One region of the Desulfobaculum sp. SPO524 genome, then DNA from elsewhere that is predicted to be linked to it. Evidence: predicted binding sites of a transcription regulator. Region 1 holds the regulator's gene; each other region holds the start of a gene.

Region 1 (6,510 bases):
CCTGCTCCAGCGGATGCGGACGGCGGGTGGCCGCATACCTGCGGCGCAGCACATTTTCTCCGGCTTCAATAAACACCACGCGCGGCTCCACGCCGCTTTCGGCAAGGATGCCCCGTGTCTGTTCCCATTTGGCGGTAAAGTCAGAATGGCGGACGTCCAGCCCAAGGGTCAACCCTCGATGGTACACCTCTTTCTGACGGCGAAACAGGTCCACGAATTCGGGGATAACATCCGGGGGCAGCCCGTCCACGGAGACGAAGCCAAGGTCTTCAAAAACCTTCAGGGCAGTGGATTTGCCCGCTCCGGAGAGTCCGGAGAGGATAATGACGGGAAAATCCGGCTCGGCGGCCGCTCCCGGCACAACAGATTCCATGCTTAGGCTCCCTTGATAAGGCGGACCAGTTCGTCCTTATCGCCAGCCTCCAAGAAGGCCGTGCGGAACTTCTCATCCTTGAGAGTGCGCGAAATGTGGGCAAGGATGCGCAGATGCATCCCGGCCACCTTTTCCGGCGCAAGCACAAGAAAGAAGATATGACAGGGCTTAAAGTCCAGCGCATCAAAGTCAACGCCCTCGCGGCTTCTGGCGGCAACAACGACGATGTCGTCCAGCCCTTCCAGCTTGCCGTGGGGGATGGCGATGCCGTCGCCGATTCCTGTGGTACCCAGGGATTCCCGCTCCAGCAGGACTTCCTTGGCATGTTCAGGGTCAATGCCCTGCACATGCTGCGCAGCCCCGGCCACAAGTTCGGCCAGAACCGAAGACTTGGTTCTGGCCGAAAGTTCAGGGAATATCAAATCGCTATCGACAAAATCTCCGAGCTTCATTCGTACATCCCGGGATCAATGAGGCCATACTCGCCGGTCTTGCGGCGGTAGATGACGTTGACCCGTTCGGTTTCAGCGTTGCGGAACACGAGGAAATCATACTTGAAGGTGTCCAGCTGCATGGCGGCCTCGTCGGCCATCATGGGCTTGGGCGTGTAGGTGTCGGCCTGCACGATGACAGGGCCGGATGCGGCGTCCATGTCCTCGGCGTCGAATCCGGCAAGGGCGGCGACGTCTTCCTGGCGCACGGTGTCGCGCGCGCGGCGGCGGTCCTTGTCCTTTTCACGCGTCTTGCGGACCTGTGCGGACATCTTGTCCAGCACAAGGTCGATGGAGGAGTACATGTCTTCCGACTCCTCAACGGCGGACATATTCATATTGTCCCCGGCAAGCGAGACCTCCGCGATGTGGCGAAACTTCTCCACACTCATGTTGATCTGCAATTCGGCATTGCCGGTATCGGCGTACTTGATCAGCTTTTCAAAGCGCTTGCGGGCATACTGCTTGAGATGGTCCGAAGGCTCGAAATTCTTAAAGGTCAAGCTGATGTTCATCGACGATCCTCCTTAACTGCTGGGGTTGGATCGAATACTCACCATATTGGAAAGTGTACTTGCATTCAGCCTGAAAATAAAGGGTGTTGTCGCCACTCCGCCCCTCCTAAAAGACCTGCTTGCGTTTGGAGGAGGACGGTATGCCGAGGGAGCTGCGATATTTGGCAACAGTTCGCCGTGCGATGTTGACCTGAAGCCGCCCTTTGAGGATATCGGCGATTTTCTCGTCCGAAAGAGGCTTTTTGGTATCTTCCTTTCCGATGAGTTCCTTGATGTGCGCCTTCACGCTCTCGGAACCGACCTGTGATCCGTCGTCCATACCGAGGGCGCTGTTGAAGAAAAATTTCAGCTCGAACACGCCATGGGGCGTGGACACATACTTGCTGGTGGTGATGCGGCTGATGGTGGATTCGTGCATTTCGATGTCGTCTGCCACATCCTTGAGGATGAGGGGCTTCAGACGGGTCACGCCATGCTCGAAGAACCCGCGCTGGAAGCGCACAAGACTCTCCATAACCTTATAGAGGGTCCGCTGGCGCTGGTACAGGCTTTTCATCAGCCACTGGGCGGAACGCAGGCGCTCGTTCAGGTATTCCTTCTCCGGCGCGCCGCGCCCATCCTTCACGGAATCGAGATAGAAATCATTAACCGTCAACTGCGGCAAACCGTCGTCATTGAGCACGATGACGAAGTCGTCCTCGTACTTGTAGACGTGCACATCCGGGCTGACGTACTGCGCCTCGCCACTGCCAAAGGCAGCACCGGGCATGGGGTCAAGGGTTTGCAGAAAGTCGAGGTATTCCTTGAGGCCTTCGAGGGTGAGGCGGAACTTGCGCGCCAGCGGCTTGTAGCGGCGCTTTTCAAGGTCCTCCAGGTGGTCGCTGACGAGGGAGTGCAGGATGGGGTCGTCGTATCCGTTGACCTCAAGCTGTACGAGCAGACACTCGCGCGGGTCGCGGGCGGCAACGCCCACGGGGTCCATGCGCTGAACGCGGTGCAGCGTTTCCTCCACGGCGTCCACGGAGCATTTGGCTTCCTCGGCGATTTCCTCAACGGTGCTTTGCAGGTACCCCTGCGAGCCAAGGTTGCCGAGGATAACCTCTGCGATGTCCACCTGCTCCGGCGTCATGTCCGAGAGGCGAATCTGCCATTCCAGATGCCCTTCCAGCGATGGCTTGGACGAGAGACGGGCCTCAAAGGACAAGCCCTCCTCCGGGATTTCCGCTTCACGCGCCGAGGACTGCCGCCCCGTGGAAGAGAACTCCCCGAGGTAGTTTTCCCAATCCGCGCCCTGCATCGCGTCCTGATCGCCAACGCCATCGGCCATGGCTTCGCCGTTGTCTACGGCTTCTGCCGACCGGGCGTCCTGCTCGGCCTCGGCCTTCTCCTGCGACGGCTCGACGGCGGCCTCCTCCAGAAGGGGATTCTCGAGGAGTTCCTGCTGGACCATGTCCACCAACTCCACGCGGGAGAGCTGCAGCAGCTTGATGGCCTGCTGCAACTGCGGTGTCATGACCAGTTGCTGAGAGAGCTTGAGTTGTTGTCGTAGTTCAAGTGCCATGTTGGCTTATGTCTTCTTGCGAAATGTTGGCGTTGCAGATTCCGTATCAGGCTGCCCCGTCAAAGGGGGCGGAAGTGCGACAGTGCCTACGGCATCTAAAAAAAATGGTGCTTGTGCGGACTTCGTTACCGACCGCACAAGCACCATGCCACATTCACAACAAGCTTGCAACCAAGACTGGCAAGGTTCTTGAATATAGGGATTTATATAGAATTTCCGGAAGGTTACAGACAGAACCCCTCGCCAAGGTAGACCCGGCGAGCCTTCGGATCGGCACAAATTTCTTCCGGAGTACCGCTCAGGATGATGCGGCCTTCGTAGACAAGGTAGGCCCTGTCGCAAATGCGCAGGGTTTCGCGGACGTTATGGTCGGAGATAAGCACGCCAATGCCCTTCTCTTTCAGCCCGCGCACAATTCCTTGTATGTCATCCACGGCGATGGGGTCAATCCCCGCAAAAGGCTCGTCCAGCAGCATGAATTTCGGATTTAGGATAAGCGCGCGGGCAATCTCGAGCCGCCTGCGCTCGCCGCCAGAGAGGTGCATGGCCTTCTGGTCCGCAAGGCGCGTAATGCCCAGCTCGTCCAGCAACTGGTCCGCGCGCCGCTTCTGCTCTGCGCTGTCCAGTCCGCTCTGCTCCAGAATAATCTCCAGATTCTGCCGCACGGACAGCTTTTTGAAGATGGAGCTTTCCTGCGGCAGGTAGCTCATGCCGAGGCGGGCGCGCTCGTGCAGGGGCAGCATGGTGATGGCCTCGTCATCAAGGTGCACCGCGCCGCCGTTGGGCTTGATGATGCCCGCCAGCATGTAGAACGTGGTGGTCTTGCCCGCGCCGTTGGGGCCAAGCAGACCAACAACCTCGCCCTGCGCCACGTTGACGGCGATATCCTGCACAACCTTGCGCTGCCCGTAGATCTTGCACAGATCATTGGCTGAAAGGACACTCATGCTACTTGCCGCCCCCGTCAGCCGGGGTGAAGAAGATGGCTTCCACGGGTGCGTCGCCACTTTCCACTTCGCTGCGGTTGTCCTTGAGCCACAGGCGGATAACCTTGCCGGCAATGCTGTTTTCGCCATCCTTGAGCACGGGCTTGCCGGTGAGGGTCAGCAGACCATCTTCGGCGGTGTACACAGCCTTGCGGCAGGTACCGGTCTTGCCCTCGCGCTTCAGCCGCACGTTGCCGGTGGCAACGATTTTGCGGATGGTTCCGGGCGTATCCGGCGTATCGGACGGGGTGAGGTGCACTGTCATCTTGTCGGACCAGATTTTCATATCCGGCCGGGTGACGAGCACATCTCCCGTAAAGACGACGGTCTTGCCGCTTTCGTCGTAGACGGTTTTCTGAGAGGTGATTTTGGTCGGTACGGTATCGGCGGCCGCGGCAAATGCCAGCGAGGCCGCTACGAGCACACCCGCAAGGGCGAGTGCGGCGGTGCGTGCAAACGTCTTCAAGGCTACTTCTCCCTGCCCGGGGCGGCCATGCCGTCCATGACGGACTCCACGCCCCCGGTGGCGGTGATGACATTGGTGGAAAGATCATAGACGACTTCCGGCGCGCGGAGGGTCATGCCCTCGCGCACAATGCGGACATCCTCGCGGACGGTGATAATCCGCGCCTCGCCGTCATAGTCCAGACGCTTGGAATACACTGTAGTATCGCCACTTGTCACGACAACTTCGGGCCACAATTCCGCAGACCCCGTCGCCTGATCAACGCGGCCCTTGGGAGCCACGATGTGCACCGGCTCCCGGCCGTCCTTGGTCCAGTCGATAACGGGAGCCTCAACCGTGATGCGGCCGTCCTGCTTTTCGTAGTCGGCGCTCTCGGCCTTGAGGGTCCACAGGGAGCCGTCCCCGGCGCTGCGGGTGAGCTCCACGCCCTGCATGGCCATATCCACAGGCGGGGCGGTGATGGGCACATCATCCACGGATGCGCCGCTCCCACGCCAAATGATATAGGCCGCGCCAAGCATGGTCACAAAGACCAGCACCGCGACAAGGAGCATACGCGCTCTGTTCATCGCTGTTTCCACTCCGCCCACAGGATGTCCAACTTGCCCTGCGCATCGAGGATAAAGCGGATGGCGTCGCGTACTGCGCCGTTGCCGCCGCGGCATTCACTGACCCATACGGCCATATCGTGAATTTCGGGCTGGGCGTTGGCCACGGCCATGGGCAGGCCCACGTTGGCCAGCGGGCCGGCGTCCACCCAGTCGTCACCGAGGTAGGCCACCTCGTCCATGGTGACGCCATGGGTATCGCAAATCTTCTGGAGTAGCGGAATCTTGGCCGTGTGTCCGGCGTAGTAGTCCTTGATGCCCAGTTCGCGCACGCGCTTTTCCACGGCTTTGGACTTGAGGCCCGTGATGACGGCCACCACAAGGCCTGCGCCCTGCGCCAGCTTTACGCCCAGGCCGTCCTGCACGTTGAAGCGCTTGGAGACGTGCCCGGAGGCGTCGTAGTACAGGCCGCCGTCTGTCAGCACGCCGTCCACGTCCAGCACCAGCACGCGCACATTCTTTGCGCGCTCTTTGGCGGCGGCAGTCAGCTTAGCACTCATGGGGCAGCTTCCAGAGGTTGTCGAGGTCGCGGACAAGGGCGTCCAGCTTTGTCAGCGGCCATGAGTTTGGCCCGTCGCACAGGGCGGAATCCGGGTCGGGGTGCGTTTCAAGGAAGACACCGTTCGCGCCGGCGGCAACAGCGGCGCGCGCCAGCATGGGCACGTATTCGCGCTGTCCACCGGAGCAGCCGCCCTGCCCGCCCGGAAGCTGGACAGAGTGCGTGGCGTCGAACACCACGGGGCAGCCGAGGCTCTGCATAATCGCCAGCGAACGGAAGTCCACCACCAGATTATTGTAGCCAAAGCTGGCGCCGCGCTCGGTGAGCCAAATCTTCGAATTGCCCGTGGAGCGAACCTTTTCCACCACGGAACGCATGTCCCACGGGGCAAGGAACTGGCCCTTTTTCACGTTGATGATCTTGTCCGTCTTGGCGGCGGCCACCAGCAGGTCGGTCTGGCGGCAGAGGAAGGCGGGAATCTGAAGGACATCCGCCACCTCGGCCACGGCTTCGGCCTGCTCCGGGGAGTGGATGTCAGTGATGACGGGCAGGCCCGTCTCGGCCTTCACCTGCGCCAGCATTTCCAGCCCGCGCTCCATGCCGGGGCCGCGGAAGCTGGTGACGGAGGTTCGGTTGGCTTTGTCGAAAGAGCTTTTAAAAATGGCCGCAATCCCAAGGTCCTTGGAGATTTCGGCCACTTTCCTGCCCGCTTGCAGGGCGATATCGAGGTCTTCCAGCGCGCACGGCCCTGCGATGAGGAACGGATGCGCGCACGAATGCGTGTAGAGTTCGGATGCAGTCATCATAAGCATACCCTTTTCTGCGGGGGAAGGAGGACGGGGCGCGGCGGGCGGAGGGCCGCAAAGGGCACCCTGCGCAGTGGCCCCGCTACAACCGGCGCACCGCACGCCTTCGCGCAGGTGGCGAAGGCGTGCGGGAGCGAGTCCGGCAAATGACTGGTCAAAGAGCTATTTGCCCTTTTTCTGGCCCTTGGCGGCCTTGATGAAGTCC
Region 2 (6,510 bases), on a different contig from region 1:
AGCGCTCCCAAGACTTTTGCCGCCATCAATCCCAAGTGGGAGTGGCTGGGGTGGATGCAGGTGCTGGTTGCCGCTGTTATCGCCGTGTACTACGTGGCGATCATTGGCTGGTCCATCGCCTACACCGGCTTTGCCGTCACGCAGGCATGGGGAACCGCGCCCAAGGACTTTTTCTTTGGCGAATTCCTCGCGCTGACGGGCTCGCCCTTTGAACTGGGCAGCCTGCGGCCGATCATCCTCGTTGCCACCATTGTCGCATGGGGCGTAACGTGGGCGGCCTGCATCTCCGGCGTGAAGGCCGGCATTGAACGCGCCGTCAAGGTGCTGATGCCTACGCTGTTCATCCTGCTGATGGTCATGATTTTCCGGGTGGTGACCCTGCCCGGCGCCAATGAAGGCCTCAACTGGCTCTTTAAGCCCGACTTCAGCGCACTGAGCAACTATAAGGTCTGGGTGGCCGCCTACGGACAGATTTTCTTCACCCTGTCCATTGGCTTCGCCATCATGATCGCCTACTCCAGCTATCTGCCCAAGAAGTCCGACATCAATAATAACGCCTGCATGACGGTGTTCATCAACTGTGGCTTCTCCATGGCCGCCGGCGTGATGATCTTTGCCGTCCTCGGCTACATGGCCGCCAAGCAAGGCGTTGGCGTCAACGAAGTGGTGTCCGGCGGCGTGGGACTGGCCTTTATCACCATCCCCACCGCCATCAACCTGATGCCCATGCCCGCCGTGTTTGGCACGCTGTTCTTCCTGGCGCTGACCATGGCCGGCATCAGCTCGCACATCTCCATTGTTGAGGCCTGCATCTCGGCCTTTATGGACAAGATGGAATGGACCCGCCGCAAGACCGTGAACATCATCTGCGGCACGGGCTTTGTGGTCTCGCTGGTGTTCTGCTCCGGCGCGGGCCTGCTCATCCTCGACATCGTCGACCACTTCATCAACAACTTCGGCATCATGGGCGGCGCAGTTGTGGAGATCTTCCTCATCACGTGGCTGTGCAACCTTGATGTGGTTCGCGACCACGTGAACCGCAACTCCGAATTCTATGTTGGTACGGTTTGGAGCGTGTGCTTGCGCTTCGTCACCGTGCCCATGCTGGGCTTCCTCTTCGTCACCAACCTCGTTGGTGACCTGAAGGCCCTGTACGGCGGCTACTCGCTCATCAGCATCGTGTCCTTCGGCTGGCTCGTTTTTGCGGCCACCGTGGTCATCGGCATCGCCATGCAGGCCAAGACCAGCCCCGCAGGCTACATTGGCTACACCGACAACTCCCTCAAGAGGTAAAAAGATATGACGACCGGAGCAATCATCATGATGGTCATCGGCCTTGGCATCACGTGGGGCGGCGCCGCCCTCTGCCTGAAAAAGGCCATGAAAAAATAGCGACCCTTTCGCTACTGCAATGGATGGGAGAGTGCCTGAGGGCGCTCTCCCTTTTTTTATGCATGAGGGCGCGGGCGAGGGCGCACCGCGCGCCGTTTTTCATGCCCCTGTAGAGCGGTGCGCCTGCTGAAACAGGCCCCAAGGCGCGCCGCACAGGCCACCAGCCCATCCAAAGCGGCAATGCGCCAGCACGACAATACAGTCGCACAGACGACACACAACACCATGCGCGGCCCAATTTCGCGCCACTTGCAAAGGCGAGCGTATGGGTTTTATACGTTTTTGCATGGCATTTTCGCCTCTGCGGCAGAAAAAGCGCATACGCATGCGATACACTCAGATTGTTATGCGTCTGGCTGGCGCTGGCAGAGGCTGGTTGCGCGCTTTTGCGCGTAGCCGCCCAAAGCCGTCGTTGACCCCCTAGCGGCGGAGGCGTAAGCCGCCAAGCTGCGCTCATGCGAGGTCGAGCGCTCTACTACCACCCTAAGGAGATACACATGACCATCGAGGCACTGACACGTGTCCTCCAAGCCTGCATCAGCCCTTGCGTGCTGATATCGGGCGTAGGACTGATTGTCCTTTCCATGACCAACCGGATTGGCCGCCCCATCGACCGCATCCACGTCCTGCAGGACAGGCTGAAGACAGCATCCGAGTCCGAAGCCGTCCTGCTCCACAAGCAGATTGACCTGCTGTTCAAGCGCTGCCGCGTGCTGCAGACCGCCATCAGCCTTGCGCTGTCCAGCGTGTTCTTTGTTAGCGTGATCATCTTGTGCCTGTTCGCCACCTTTGTGGTGGAGCTTCAGCTGCAGAACATCATTGAAGCCATGTTCTTTGCCGCCATCATCTGCCTGGTCTTTTCCATGGTCTTCTTCCTGTGCGACATCCGCATGACGCTCAACTCTCTGCAGGTTGAGCTGCACCCGCACGCCACGTCTTCCGACACGTAGCGCCCAAGACTTTGTCTGACGCAAAGGGGCGCGCCATGCGCCCCTTGCGACGGCATTCCCGCCCCGCGCGCCCGTGCGCGCCTCTTCTGGTCATATCTGCCCAGCTGACGCGGCCCCGCCACCGTGCAGTCATCGCACCCACGCACAAAACGCGCGCAGCGGCGCAATATGGCCACACACGCGCTCCGCGTTTGAGCTGGTTTCCACTTTGCGGTCAGGTCTTGCGCTACACGCCCTCGCGCATTAAGGCCGTAAAGGCGGCTATGGCGTCATCCACCGTCCCCGTAAAGGGGTAGGAGACCTTCACGCCCGCCTCGCGCAGAGCGCGCGCCGCCTTGGCGCCGCAATTGCCCGCCAAAACAGCCTCCACGCCCAGCTCCGCAAGCGTCCGCGCCACATTGACGCCGCAGCCCTCCTGCTCATCACGATGGGGATTGGGCACGGCGGTTTCCTCGCCTGTGGTTGTGTCGCAAATATAAAAGTAGTCGGCGCGGCCAACCACCGGCTCCACACGCGCTGTGCGCGTGGTCCCCGCACTGCAAATGGCAAATCGTGTGTATATTTTCATACCCGGACCATAGCAAAGCCAGTGCCACCGCCTCAAACGCCCTGTTTTCTCGCCATTTTCCCGTGTGAGCCTTCTCCACAGCTCCGCAAGCTGGGCGCAAAATGCGCCGCCCGTTATTTTCCGCGCCCCACGGGGATATTCAGCGATGTACCACATTCCGTTTCGTACGCAACAATATGGAGAAATCGCAATCTAGCACCGGAGCCAGCGCGTTTTGGAGCAAAGCACTATTGACGCATTCGCACCGGACGTTTATCCAAAACCACAAAGTAAACGCTCACCTAACAAAAAACGCGTAACCTGCCGATATCCCCTGCACAAGGAACATCGTTTTACGCAAATGGATGAGGAGACGGGCGATGCGATTTTCATCCGCAGCATGCTGGTGACGGCGCCACCGCACCAACGACGCACTGGGCGCATGTTCTGGAGGACAGCACAACACATAACCCGCTTGCCATACGAGACGAGCACAACCCGTCAAGCATCCGGGCCACACAACGCGCCACGCCGTGGGGGGCACGGCGCACCCGGTTTTGATGGTTGCCGCGCAAAGAAGCAGCGCGGCGGAGCAACGGAGCAGAGTCGTGAAGATCAAGAGCATAGCAACGGAATTTATTCTGGCAGTCGTCGTGGTGGTGGGGCTGTCCGTCGCGGCCATTGTCCTGTACGCCAACCACGCCATCTATCAGCTGGAGCTGGCGAACAATACCGCGTTCATGAACAAGCTGGCCGACTCCCTCGTGCAGGAGATTGACGACTTTTCGGGGGAGGGCGTGTCCATCGCCAGCAGCCTTGCCGGACAGCGCGGCATGATGAACGCCGCCGTGCGCGACACCGCCTATATCGTTAACAGCCAGCTGCGCGACATCGTCAAATCCAACGACAGGCTGGACACCGTGTTGCTCTTTAACCGCGACGGCAAAGTCGTCTCCGGCTTTGACGCCAACGGCCAAAAGCTCCGCGGCAAAAACGTCAAAGACGAGCCCTATTTCAGCGGCATCGCCAACGGCGACGAAGCCTTTGTGGACAAGAACCTTACGCCCTCGCCCTTTACCGGAGCCACGGTCATGAACATTGCCGCGCCCGTCACCCGCGGCGGGGAGTTGGTGGGCGGCATCCTTGTCTGCGCCAACTGGGACAGGTTCGCCGCCAACGACATTCTGTCCCTGACCATCGGCGCAAACGGCTACCCCATCGTCTTTGACCAAAACATGCGCACCATCGCCCACCCCGACCCGGCCCTCATGTTCAACGCCCCGCGCGGCAGCGCCCTTGAACAGCAGATTCAAAACGTGGGCAACGGCACCACGGAATATACCTTTGCCGGCGTCACCAAGCTCGGCGTCTTCCGCCGCGCAGAAGGCATAGGATGGAGCGTTCTGCTCAACGCCCCCAAGGCCGAACTGCTTGTAAAGGTCACCGCCATCCGCAACGTTCTGCTGTGCATCGGTGCGGCGGCCATCCTCTTCGTCATCATCGTCATGGGCGTATTGTTCCGCCGCCTTGTTGTCCGCCCGCTGGCCACCATCAACACCTTTTCCGAGCGCATTGCCGCCGGCGACCTCAGCGCCACGCTCACCGGGTCCTTCACCCACGAAACGGCGCGCCTCGCCAGCCACATCACCGCCATGACCGAGGAACTGAAAAGTAAACTCTCCTACGCACAGGGCATTCTGGACGGCATTGCCATGCCCTGCGCCGTGGCCGACACCACCGAGCGCATCACCTTCCTCAATGCCGCCATGGTGGACGCCGTTGGCCGCACAGGAGCGCCCGAGGACTACCACGGCATGACAACAGGCGAGTTCGCCTTTGGCGACGCCACGCGCCCCACCGTCCTCGGCAAAGCCCTGAAGGAAAACACACAGATTGCCAGCGAGATGGATTTCGTCACCCAGCAGGGGGACAAGCGCGTCTATTCCGTGGTGTCTACCCCCATTCACGACATGAACGGCGCCAGCACCGGCGCCATGACCATGTGGTTCGACCTCACAGAAGTTCGTCTGCAGCAGCACGCCATTGAGGAGCAAAGCGCCGTCATTGCGGACGTCGCCGCCCGCGCCTCGTCCGTGTCCACTCAAGTGGCCTCCGCTTCCGAAGAGCTCTCCGCGCAGGTGGAGCAGTCCTCCCGCGGCGCGCAGGAACAGCGCCACATGGCCAGCGAAGCCGCAGCCGCCATTGAGCAAATGAACGCCTCCGTGCTGGAAGTGGCGCGAAACGCCACCAGCGCCGCCGAAGTGGCCGAACGCACCCGCACCACCGCCGGCGAAGGCACCGAGGTCATCACCGCCGTTATCGAAGGGTTCGAGGAAGTCACCTCGGACTTTGCCTCCCTCGACACCTCCATGCAGGCCCTCAGCGAGCAGGCCGCGGGCATATCCACCATCGTGCAGGTGATTGAGGACATTGCGGACCAGACCAACCTCCTTGCCCTCAACGCCGCCATCGAGGCCGCCCGCGCCGGTGAAGCCGGGCGCGGCTTCGCCGTTGTGGCGGACGAGGTCCGCAAGCTGGCGGAAAAGACCATGTCCGCCACCAAGGAGGTCGGCCACGCCGTCAAGTCCATTCAAAACAGCACCGCAACCACCGTGGACGGCATGCACCGCTCCCAGCAAGTGATGGAAGGCATCTCCGCCCACACCGCCAACGCCGTGGCCGCCCTTGAATCCATTCGCGGCATGGTGGAAGAAACCACCGCGCAGGTGCAGTCCATCGCCAGCGCGGCCGAGGAGCAGTCTGCCGCCAGCGAAGAAATCAGCCACTCCGCAGGCGACATTAACCGCATTGCCGGAGAAACCGCAGAGGCCATGGGGCACTCCTCCACATCCGTCACGCAACTGGCGCAACTGGCCAGCGACCTGCAAGAAATGATTGCTTCCGTGAAGCAGTAGTGCGCACCGCCCCTCGTCACCACAGGGGCCGAGTAGACACTCGGCCCTTTTTTAGCATAGACAACGTGCCGATCATGCACGCTTTTCCATCGACAAAGCGCCCAAAGCGCTTTCCCCCGGTTGACGCAGTTGCCGTCACAGGCTAGGACCTGTGTGAGCACCCAATCCGCACAAGGAAGGACCGAACCGAGTGAGCGAAACAACACGACACAAAATACTCGACGCCGCGGCGCGCCTGTTTTCCGAACGCGGCTTCAACAATACCCCCACCAGTCTGCTGGCCCGCGAAGCCGGAATATCCGAAGGCAGCATCTACCGCCATTTCACCTGCAAGGACGAAATCTTCCTCAGCCTCATCACAGGCGTACGCGAGGAACTGGAGCTGGCGCTCAAAGACGCCATGACCCAAAGCCACTGTCAAAGCGGCCTCGCCCGCATTAGCTGTGTGGTGGAGGTCTACTCCAACTACGTCCGCGAAAACCGCCGCAACTTTGCCCTCATCTTCCGCGACGCGCCAACCCGCGCCGGGGACAATGGCTCCAAAGTGCAGGACGAACTGCGCGCCATTCACGACTTTATCCTCGGCAGCATCCGCCGCGCCCTTAAGCAAGGCATCGCCGAAGGCTCCATCCGCGCCGATATCGACGTCGTCACCACCAGCGCCATGCTGTGTTCCCTCGTTCTTGGCCTAACGCGCATGCGCTTT
Region 3 (6,510 bases), on a different contig from region 1:
GACGCTGGCCAGCACGTCCAGTCCGTCCACCTCCGGCATGCGCAGGTCCACCAGAATGAGGTCCGGTTGTTTATTGCGGAAGACGTCCAGACCAACACGGCCATTTTCGGCCTGTAGGACCTTATATCCACAGTCCTCCAGAAAAGCCTGAATGCTTTCCCGGATCATGGCCTCGTCGTCAATGGTCAAAATGGTGATGCCCGCGGCCTGTTCAGGGGGGAAAATGTCGCTTGCGGGCGTGGTGGACGTCATATCGGAGTCGCTCATCCTGTGTGCTCCTTGCGCGGTTGAAGACGAAGAACCTCAAGCCGGACCACGGAGTTATATGCGCCAGAGTCTACTGCATAGTGAAGAATGGAGTCAAAGCGTTTGTGGATGGCGGGCCTTCTGGGGCGCGGCAGGGAGCATGCGGCGCCTTACGGCTCCACGCGCGAGAGAAGGGCGTGCAGCCAGCGCTGATGGCTGCGGGCGGGGCGTGTATCCGGCGTGGTCCACACCCGGTCAAGGCGCAGGGTGGGCTGGGTCTCCACAAGTCGGCGCATTCTGTCTTCATCACAGCGGGAGAAGAAGAGCGTTCCGCCACGGGCCATGCCTTCGTCCGTGCCATGCTTAAAGGAGACATACAGCGTGCCGCCAACAACAAGGGCGCGCCCCAGCCGCTCAAGGGCGGTGGGCAGATCCGCATGGGGCACATGCAGCAGCGAAGCGTTGGCCCACACGCCGTCAAAGGCCTGCTGCCACGGGATGTCGTGAAAGGCGATGTGGTGCACAGGCAAGCCCGTGTTTGCGCGGGCTTCGGCCACCATGCGGGCGGAGGCGTCGCAGGCCGTCACATCATGTCCGCGCCGCAGGAAGACGAGGGCGTCGCGCCCGGAGCCGCAACCGGCGTCCAGTATGCGCGCTGGGCTTGGCAGGTCGGCAAGAAACGGCTCCCACGCGTGGGAGAGGTCAAGGTCTTTGGTCTCGGCCGTAAAGGTCCGGGCGTTGGCGTCGTAGTAGTCTGTGACGTTCTTGTAGATGCGGTGGTTCATTGGCGTCTCCTGCGGGCCAGCATAGTGGCCCGCCTTGAGGGAGGCAAGGGTGGACTCCGGCACGCGGCGGCTGGGGAAGCAGGACGCAGGGAAGCCTGCCAGCCGGGGCCGGGGAGGAGAGGACTTTTGCGGCGCGGTGCGCAAGGCCTCGCAACATATGAAGATACTGCGCTTTATGCCGCTCTGGAACTGGTGTAGACTTATGGGACCCGCGCCGGGTGCGGCATGGTGCCGCGCCGCGCGCCGTGAAGGAGCGGCTGGATGCGTTGGCTTCGGATACTCTGCGCCGTGGCGTCCACGGCCCTGCATGTGACGGTGCTTGCCGCCGCCATCTGGCTCGCTGGCGTGGAGTTGCGGCTCATCCCCATGCGTCCGGACGTCTACACCGTGGATATTGTGGACCGCGTGCCGCCGCTGGTGGCCGAGGGCCAGCACCCTGCCGCGCCGCCAGCAGAGCCGCCGCCACCAGAACCGCCACAGACTAAGCCGCCACAGGAGCAGACCTCCGCCCATCCGGCCAAAAAGCCTGTGGCGACGCCGCAACCCGCCACGCCGCCGCCCGCCCCACAGCGCCAGACGGCATCGCCCGCGCCGCGTCCGGCGGCGTCATCGGTGCCCTCTGCGCCGCCTTCTGCACCACCGAAATCTGGCCCGCCGCAGGCCAGCGCCCCAAAGCCTGTGAGCAGCCATGGCGCCGCGTCTGCACCGCCTCCACCACAGCCCGCCACTTCACAGCCCGCACCAGATGACGGGTCCGCCATGCCCGGCGCCTACACCGACGAGGAAGGCACCGTGCATGTCGGCGGTCTGCGTGGGTTTGCGGGATTCGCCCAAACCTTTGCGCTGGAGCGTTGCGGCGCGGATACCTTTGTGCCCGGCGATTATTTCGGCCACTACCACATGGGCGGGGAGCGTTTCGTCAGTATCATTGACGGGCGCGACGCCTTTGATGCTTTTTTGTTCTACGACTCGCAAACCGGGCTCTTCAAGGCGCTGCGGCGCGATGGGGAAATGGTTTTTGCCTACGGGCCCGACTTTTTGCCCGAGGAACCTGTGGAAGGCGTGGTAACCATCCTGCCCAAGAAGGACAGGTACAACAATCCGCTCATCAAAAAGCCCGCCCAGTTGATGTGGATGCCGCCGAATCCGCCCATGGAATACGGCACACGCATCACCTTCATGGAGGAGCCAATCACCATCACCAATAAGGGCGTGCGGCTTCAGGGGACCATTGTGCGCAGGCCGGATGTACCCATTCGCGCGGCGTTTGTGCTGGTGCACTGCGAGCACTGCACCCCGCAGGAATCGGCCCTGTCCATGGCGCGCCTGCTGGCCCTGCGTGGGTGCGCGGTGCTGGTGTACGACGGGCGTGGCTGCGGTGGGTCGGATGTGGTGACAGGGCCGCTGACCCGGACGCATCAGGTGAGCGACGCCCTCGCGGCGCACAGCGCCCTGCGCGCGGCAATGGATTTGCCCGAATCCCGCGTCGGGCTGTGGGGTGACGAGGGTGGGGCCGAATTGGCCCTGCTGGCGGCGAAGAAACTGGAGCAGGGCTTTTTGGTCTGCTCCCTTGTGACGCGCGGCCCGGCGCGGCGCACAGGGCAGGTCGCATTGGCGCCGCAGGGGCTGAAGGTGCCGTCCTTGTGGCTTCTTGCCGGGCCGGACCCGGCGCAGTCGTGGCGGGAGTTGCGGCGGCGCCTTGGCGCGGTGAAGGGGGCGTCGAGCCGCTTTGTCCTTCTCGGCGGACTGCAGGATGCGGCGGCCCAGCCGGAGACCGTCCTTCCTTTGCCCCTGCGGTATGGCGCGGCGTTTGTGGGCTGGAGCGATAAGCAGGGCCTGCCGCGCCCCGTATCACGCCGTGTGCGCACCAAGTAGGTGAGAGGGCGCAGAGTGCGTCGCAGAGGGGCTGTGGCGGGCGAAAAATGCGCCGTTTGCCCGGTGGTGATGGATCTGTATATTTTTGTATCCCTCTAATATTATGGGAAAAAATCCTGTGGCATGCCTTGTGCTGTGAATACAGAGAGGAGGAGCGCGTGGACGCGTTTCTTCCCCATGCAGTCACAATAGCAAAGGAGGAGCACTATGCCTGGGTTCGATGGAACAGGTCCTCTTGGTCAGGGACCGCGCACTGGCGGCGGTTTCGGGCGCTGTGGCTCGGCGGGGCCTGCTGGCCCTGCGGGCGGCGCGCCTCGCGGTATGGGACGCGGCTGTGGCCGTGGTTTTCGCGGTGGCATGGGCGGTGGCCGCGCCATGGGGCGCGGGAGCGGTTGGGGCGGCGCAGCGGCAAACTCGCGCGCCGTACTGGAGCAGCGCCTGAGCGCGCTGGAAACCGAGGCCGCCACCCTGCGTCAGGCCCTGCGTCGCGAGGGCGACGACTAACGCTCATCCCGCACCACCCCGTGCGGGGAAACGTCACCACAACTCGCCCGGAAGCAGGTCCGCTTCCGGGCGCAGAGTTCAGGAGGGAAAGAATGCCGATTTATGAATACAAGTGTCCGTCGTGTGGCAAGGTCTATGAGGCATTGCAGATTGGGGACGCCCCGGTCCAGCCGTGCGAATTCTGCGGCGCTGAAGGCGGCGAGCGTCTGCTGTCCACCAGTGCCTCAAGTGTTGGGCGCAGTACATTCCGCACGCCGGATGCCGGCGGGCGCGGGTGCTGTGGCAGCCGTCCTTCGGACAAGGGCTGCGTGCCCGGTTCCTGCTGCGGCAAGGTCCACTGATCAGCGGCGGCCATCATCTTTTGCGGCCCGGAGTCCTGCGGACTTTGGGCCGTTTGTGCGTCTGGAGAGCCCTGCGTGAGTGGGGGATTTGCGGTTGCAGTGCGCCGCGGTTTTGGGCAGACTGCACAGCTCGGCGCGGCATTGCCGCGCCTTGGCAATTTCCCAGAACTCCATGCCCGCAAGCCCTGCGGGACACATATTTCAAGGAGAATCCAGATGTCTAACCTCCCCGCGAGCTGCATAGCGCAGCGCGATAAGGAGACCTACGCCGTGCGCATCACTCCGCGTTCCGGCGTGGTGACCCCCGATGAACTGGAAGCCGTGGCCAAGGTTGCCCGCGAGCACAATGTGCCGCTGGTGAAAATCACCTCCGGCCAGCGCTTTGCCCTCATCGGCCTGAAGGAAGAAGCCGTCAATCCCGCCTGTGAGGCCCTGCCCTACAAACTGGCGGGCCACTACGTGCAGGCCTGCCCCGGCAACGCATGGTGCAAGTTTGGCACGCAGGATTCCCTCGCCATGTCCGACGCCATCGACCAGCGCTTCTCCAGCGCCACAGTGCCCGCCAAGATTAAGTTCGGCGTGTCCGGCTGCCCCATCTGCTGCGCCGAAAGCTATGTCCGCGACATTGGCCTTGTTGGCAGCCGTAAGGGCTGGACCATCGTCCTCGGTGGCAACTCCGGTAGCCGCGCCCGCATTGCCGACGTCCTCACCGAGGGCCTCAGCACCGAAGAGGCACTGGACTGTATCGACCGTTTCCTCGACTACTACCGCGAGAACGGCAAAAAGAAACAGCGCGTCGCCCGCTTCGTGGAAGCCCACGGCATCGACGCCATCCGCGAGGCCCTCGGCCTCTAGTCAGCCCCGCGCTGACTACCCCCGTATGAAAAAGGCGGGACCGCTCCTGAGCGGTCCCGCCTTTTGTTGTTGTGTGGGGGATGAGGGACGGCACGAGCCGCCTGTGCCCGCCAAAGCTACACAAGCGTAATGTCAAAGTTGCGTAACAGGGAGACGGCCTCGGGGAGGGAGAATTTGGCTTTGGTGATGGTGTTGTCCTCGGCGCTGATGAAGTAGTTTCGGGCCGTGGTGAAGTCGGTTTTGTAGAGATTGGCGTTACTAAAGCGGCAGCCCTCAAGGTCGCAGTCCTCGAAGCTGGCGAGGGAAAGGTTGGTGTTGGAGAATGTGCCGCCCCGGAAGGTTGAACCCGTAAAGCGCATGCGCTGCAGGTTCATATTGGCAAAGGAGGCCTCGTCCAGCAGGCAGTCCGTAAAGCTGGCCCGAAAGAACCCGCCGCATTCCCCCCAGTTGATGCCAAGGAGCTTGCAGTCCTTGAACGCCCCGTCCACCATCCGCGCCCCGCGAAATCCCGCCAGCGTCATATTGCACCGCTCAAAATGGCACTTCTCAAAAAAGCTGAATCGCAGGCTGGCCGTTTGGAGGACGCAATCCGTGAATGTGCAGTTGTAGAATTCAATTTCAGAAAGGTCCGCATCAGCGAAATCCTCACCCTGGAAGCGGGTGCCAACGTATTCGCCTTCGGGAAGTGTTGTGGGCATGTTGTGCTCCATGGCGCTGTGTGTCTGTGGCGTGGCGAGTGAGGATACGTCTGCCGTGCGGGAAACTCAAGAGGCCGCGGCGAAGTGTGGGGCCGCCAATGGCGGGTGGCGCGGCGGGGATGGTGCCGGCGTTGCGGCTGTTGATTGGCGCTGGGGCTTCGTGGTGGGGGTGAAGGGCGCGGCATGAAGGGGGAAGCGCGGGAGAGCGGTTTCGTATGCTCGGGCTGTGGGCGCAAGGAGGCGTGAGGACGCCTCTTTCCGTGCTCAGGACAGCGAATGGAAAGGAATTTGTCTACTTTTTTACAGTTATTTGAGGGACATAGATGTTGCTCTAATGCCTTGCCTTGGGCAGACTGTGTGGTCTGAGTGGAGAAGTCAGAGGGTGCCGAAAGGCATAACGTCCTATCCGCAGAAGGCTGCGGCAGACTGTTTCAAGGAGGCCAAAATGATCGAGCTCCCGAGCGGTTGTGTCAAACAGCGTGACAAGAAGACCTACGGTGTACGGGTAACGCCCCCTGCCGGAATGCTTACCCCCGACGATTTGGAGACCGTGGCGCGGGTGGCCCGCAAGTATGCCGTCCCTGTCCTGAAAATTACCTCCGGCCAGCGCCTGACGCTACTCGGCCTCAAGGAGGACGAAGTCGGCCCCGTGTGCGACGAGTTGCCCTTCAAGGTCGCAGGGCACTACGTGCAGGCCTGCCCCGGCAACCAGTGGTGCCAGTTTGGCGTGCAGGACGCGTTGGAGATGGCGGCGGAAGTTGAAAAACGCTTTTCTTGCGCCACGGTCCCGGCAAAGCTCAAGCTGGGGGTGTCCGGATGCTTTATCTGCTGCGCGGAAAGCTACGTCCGTGACCTTGGGCTGGTGGGCACCCGCAAAGGCTGGACCGTACTCGTTGGCGGAAGCTCCGGATGCAGCGCGCGGGTTGCCGACGTGCTGGCGGAAGAACAATCCCAAAGCCAAGCCCTCGACCTTATCGCCCGTTTCCTCGATTACTACCGCGAAAACGCCCTCATCATGCAGCGCGTGCCGCACTTTCTGGAGGAGCGGGGCATTGAGACCGTCCGCCGGGCGCTGGTGTGATGGAGTCCTGAGCTTGTGACAACGGCAAAGGTCACTTCAATGCGCGGGCTGAGCTTTGCCTTGTGGTTTGAGGGGGGGAGGCGAGCACATCCGAGGCCGCGGGCCTGACGTGATTATCGCTCGTG

What was found. Region 1 encodes sigma-54, which starts transcription at its own class of promoters, with help from an activator protein. Its sites were predicted from a motif close to CTGGCACGGNNNNTGCTT; they were not measured.
Region 2: a site for sigma-54 is predicted at 2,921-2,938, ahead of ACI3L3_RS15680 (NifB/NifX family molybdenum-iron cluster-binding protein). Genes of this name have one in related genera too.
Region 3: a site for sigma-54 is predicted at 3,025-3,042, ahead of ACI3L3_RS01635 (DUF5320 domain-containing protein). Genes of this name have one in related genera too.

The regions. Positions count from the first base shown of each region.
Region 1 covers NZ_JBJDSB010000002.1:869,141-875,650, reverse strand. The annotation lists gene rapZ (RNase adapter RapZ) at 1-373, opposite strand, end outside; gene ACI3L3_RS09515 (PTS sugar transporter subunit IIA) at 376-825, opposite strand; gene hpf (ribosome hibernation-promoting factor, HPF/YfiA family) at 822-1,379, opposite strand; gene rpoN (RNA polymerase factor sigma-54) at 1,486-2,940, opposite strand; gene lptB (LPS export ABC transporter ATP-binding protein) at 3,165-3,887, opposite strand; gene ACI3L3_RS09495 (LptA/OstA family protein) at 3,889-4,392, opposite strand; gene lptC (LPS export ABC transporter periplasmic protein LptC) at 4,395-4,961, opposite strand; gene ACI3L3_RS09485 (KdsC family phosphatase) at 4,958-5,500, opposite strand; gene kdsA (3-deoxy-8-phosphooctulonate synthase) at 5,490-6,302, opposite strand; gene ACI3L3_RS09475 (CTP synthase) at 6,468-6,510, opposite strand, start outside.
Region 2 covers NZ_JBJDSB010000006.1:56,055-62,564, forward strand. The annotation lists gene ACI3L3_RS15665 (sodium-dependent transporter) at 1-1,293, shown strand, start outside; gene ACI3L3_RS15670 (MetS family NSS transporter small subunit) at 1,300-1,392, shown strand; gene ACI3L3_RS15675 (DUF2721 domain-containing protein) at 1,890-2,342, shown strand; gene ACI3L3_RS15680 (NifB/NifX family molybdenum-iron cluster-binding protein) at 2,569-2,910, opposite strand; gene ACI3L3_RS15685 (methyl-accepting chemotaxis protein) at 3,498-5,804, shown strand; gene ACI3L3_RS15690 (TetR/AcrR family transcriptional regulator) at 5,995-6,510, shown strand, end outside.
Region 3 covers NZ_JBJDSB010000001.1:378,011-384,520, reverse strand. The annotation lists gene ACI3L3_RS01650 (histidine kinase dimerization/phosphoacceptor domain -containing protein) at 1-267, opposite strand, end outside; gene ACI3L3_RS01645 (class I SAM-dependent methyltransferase) at 417-1,031, opposite strand; gene ACI3L3_RS01640 (alpha/beta hydrolase family protein) at 1,293-2,906, shown strand; gene ACI3L3_RS01635 (DUF5320 domain-containing protein) at 3,114-3,410, shown strand; gene ACI3L3_RS01630 (zinc ribbon domain-containing protein) at 3,503-3,751, shown strand; gene ACI3L3_RS01625 (NAD(P)/FAD-dependent oxidoreductase) at 3,968-4,606, shown strand; gene ACI3L3_RS01620 (pentapeptide repeat-containing protein) at 4,723-5,304, opposite strand; gene ACI3L3_RS01615 (NAD(P)/FAD-dependent oxidoreductase) at 5,750-6,385, shown strand.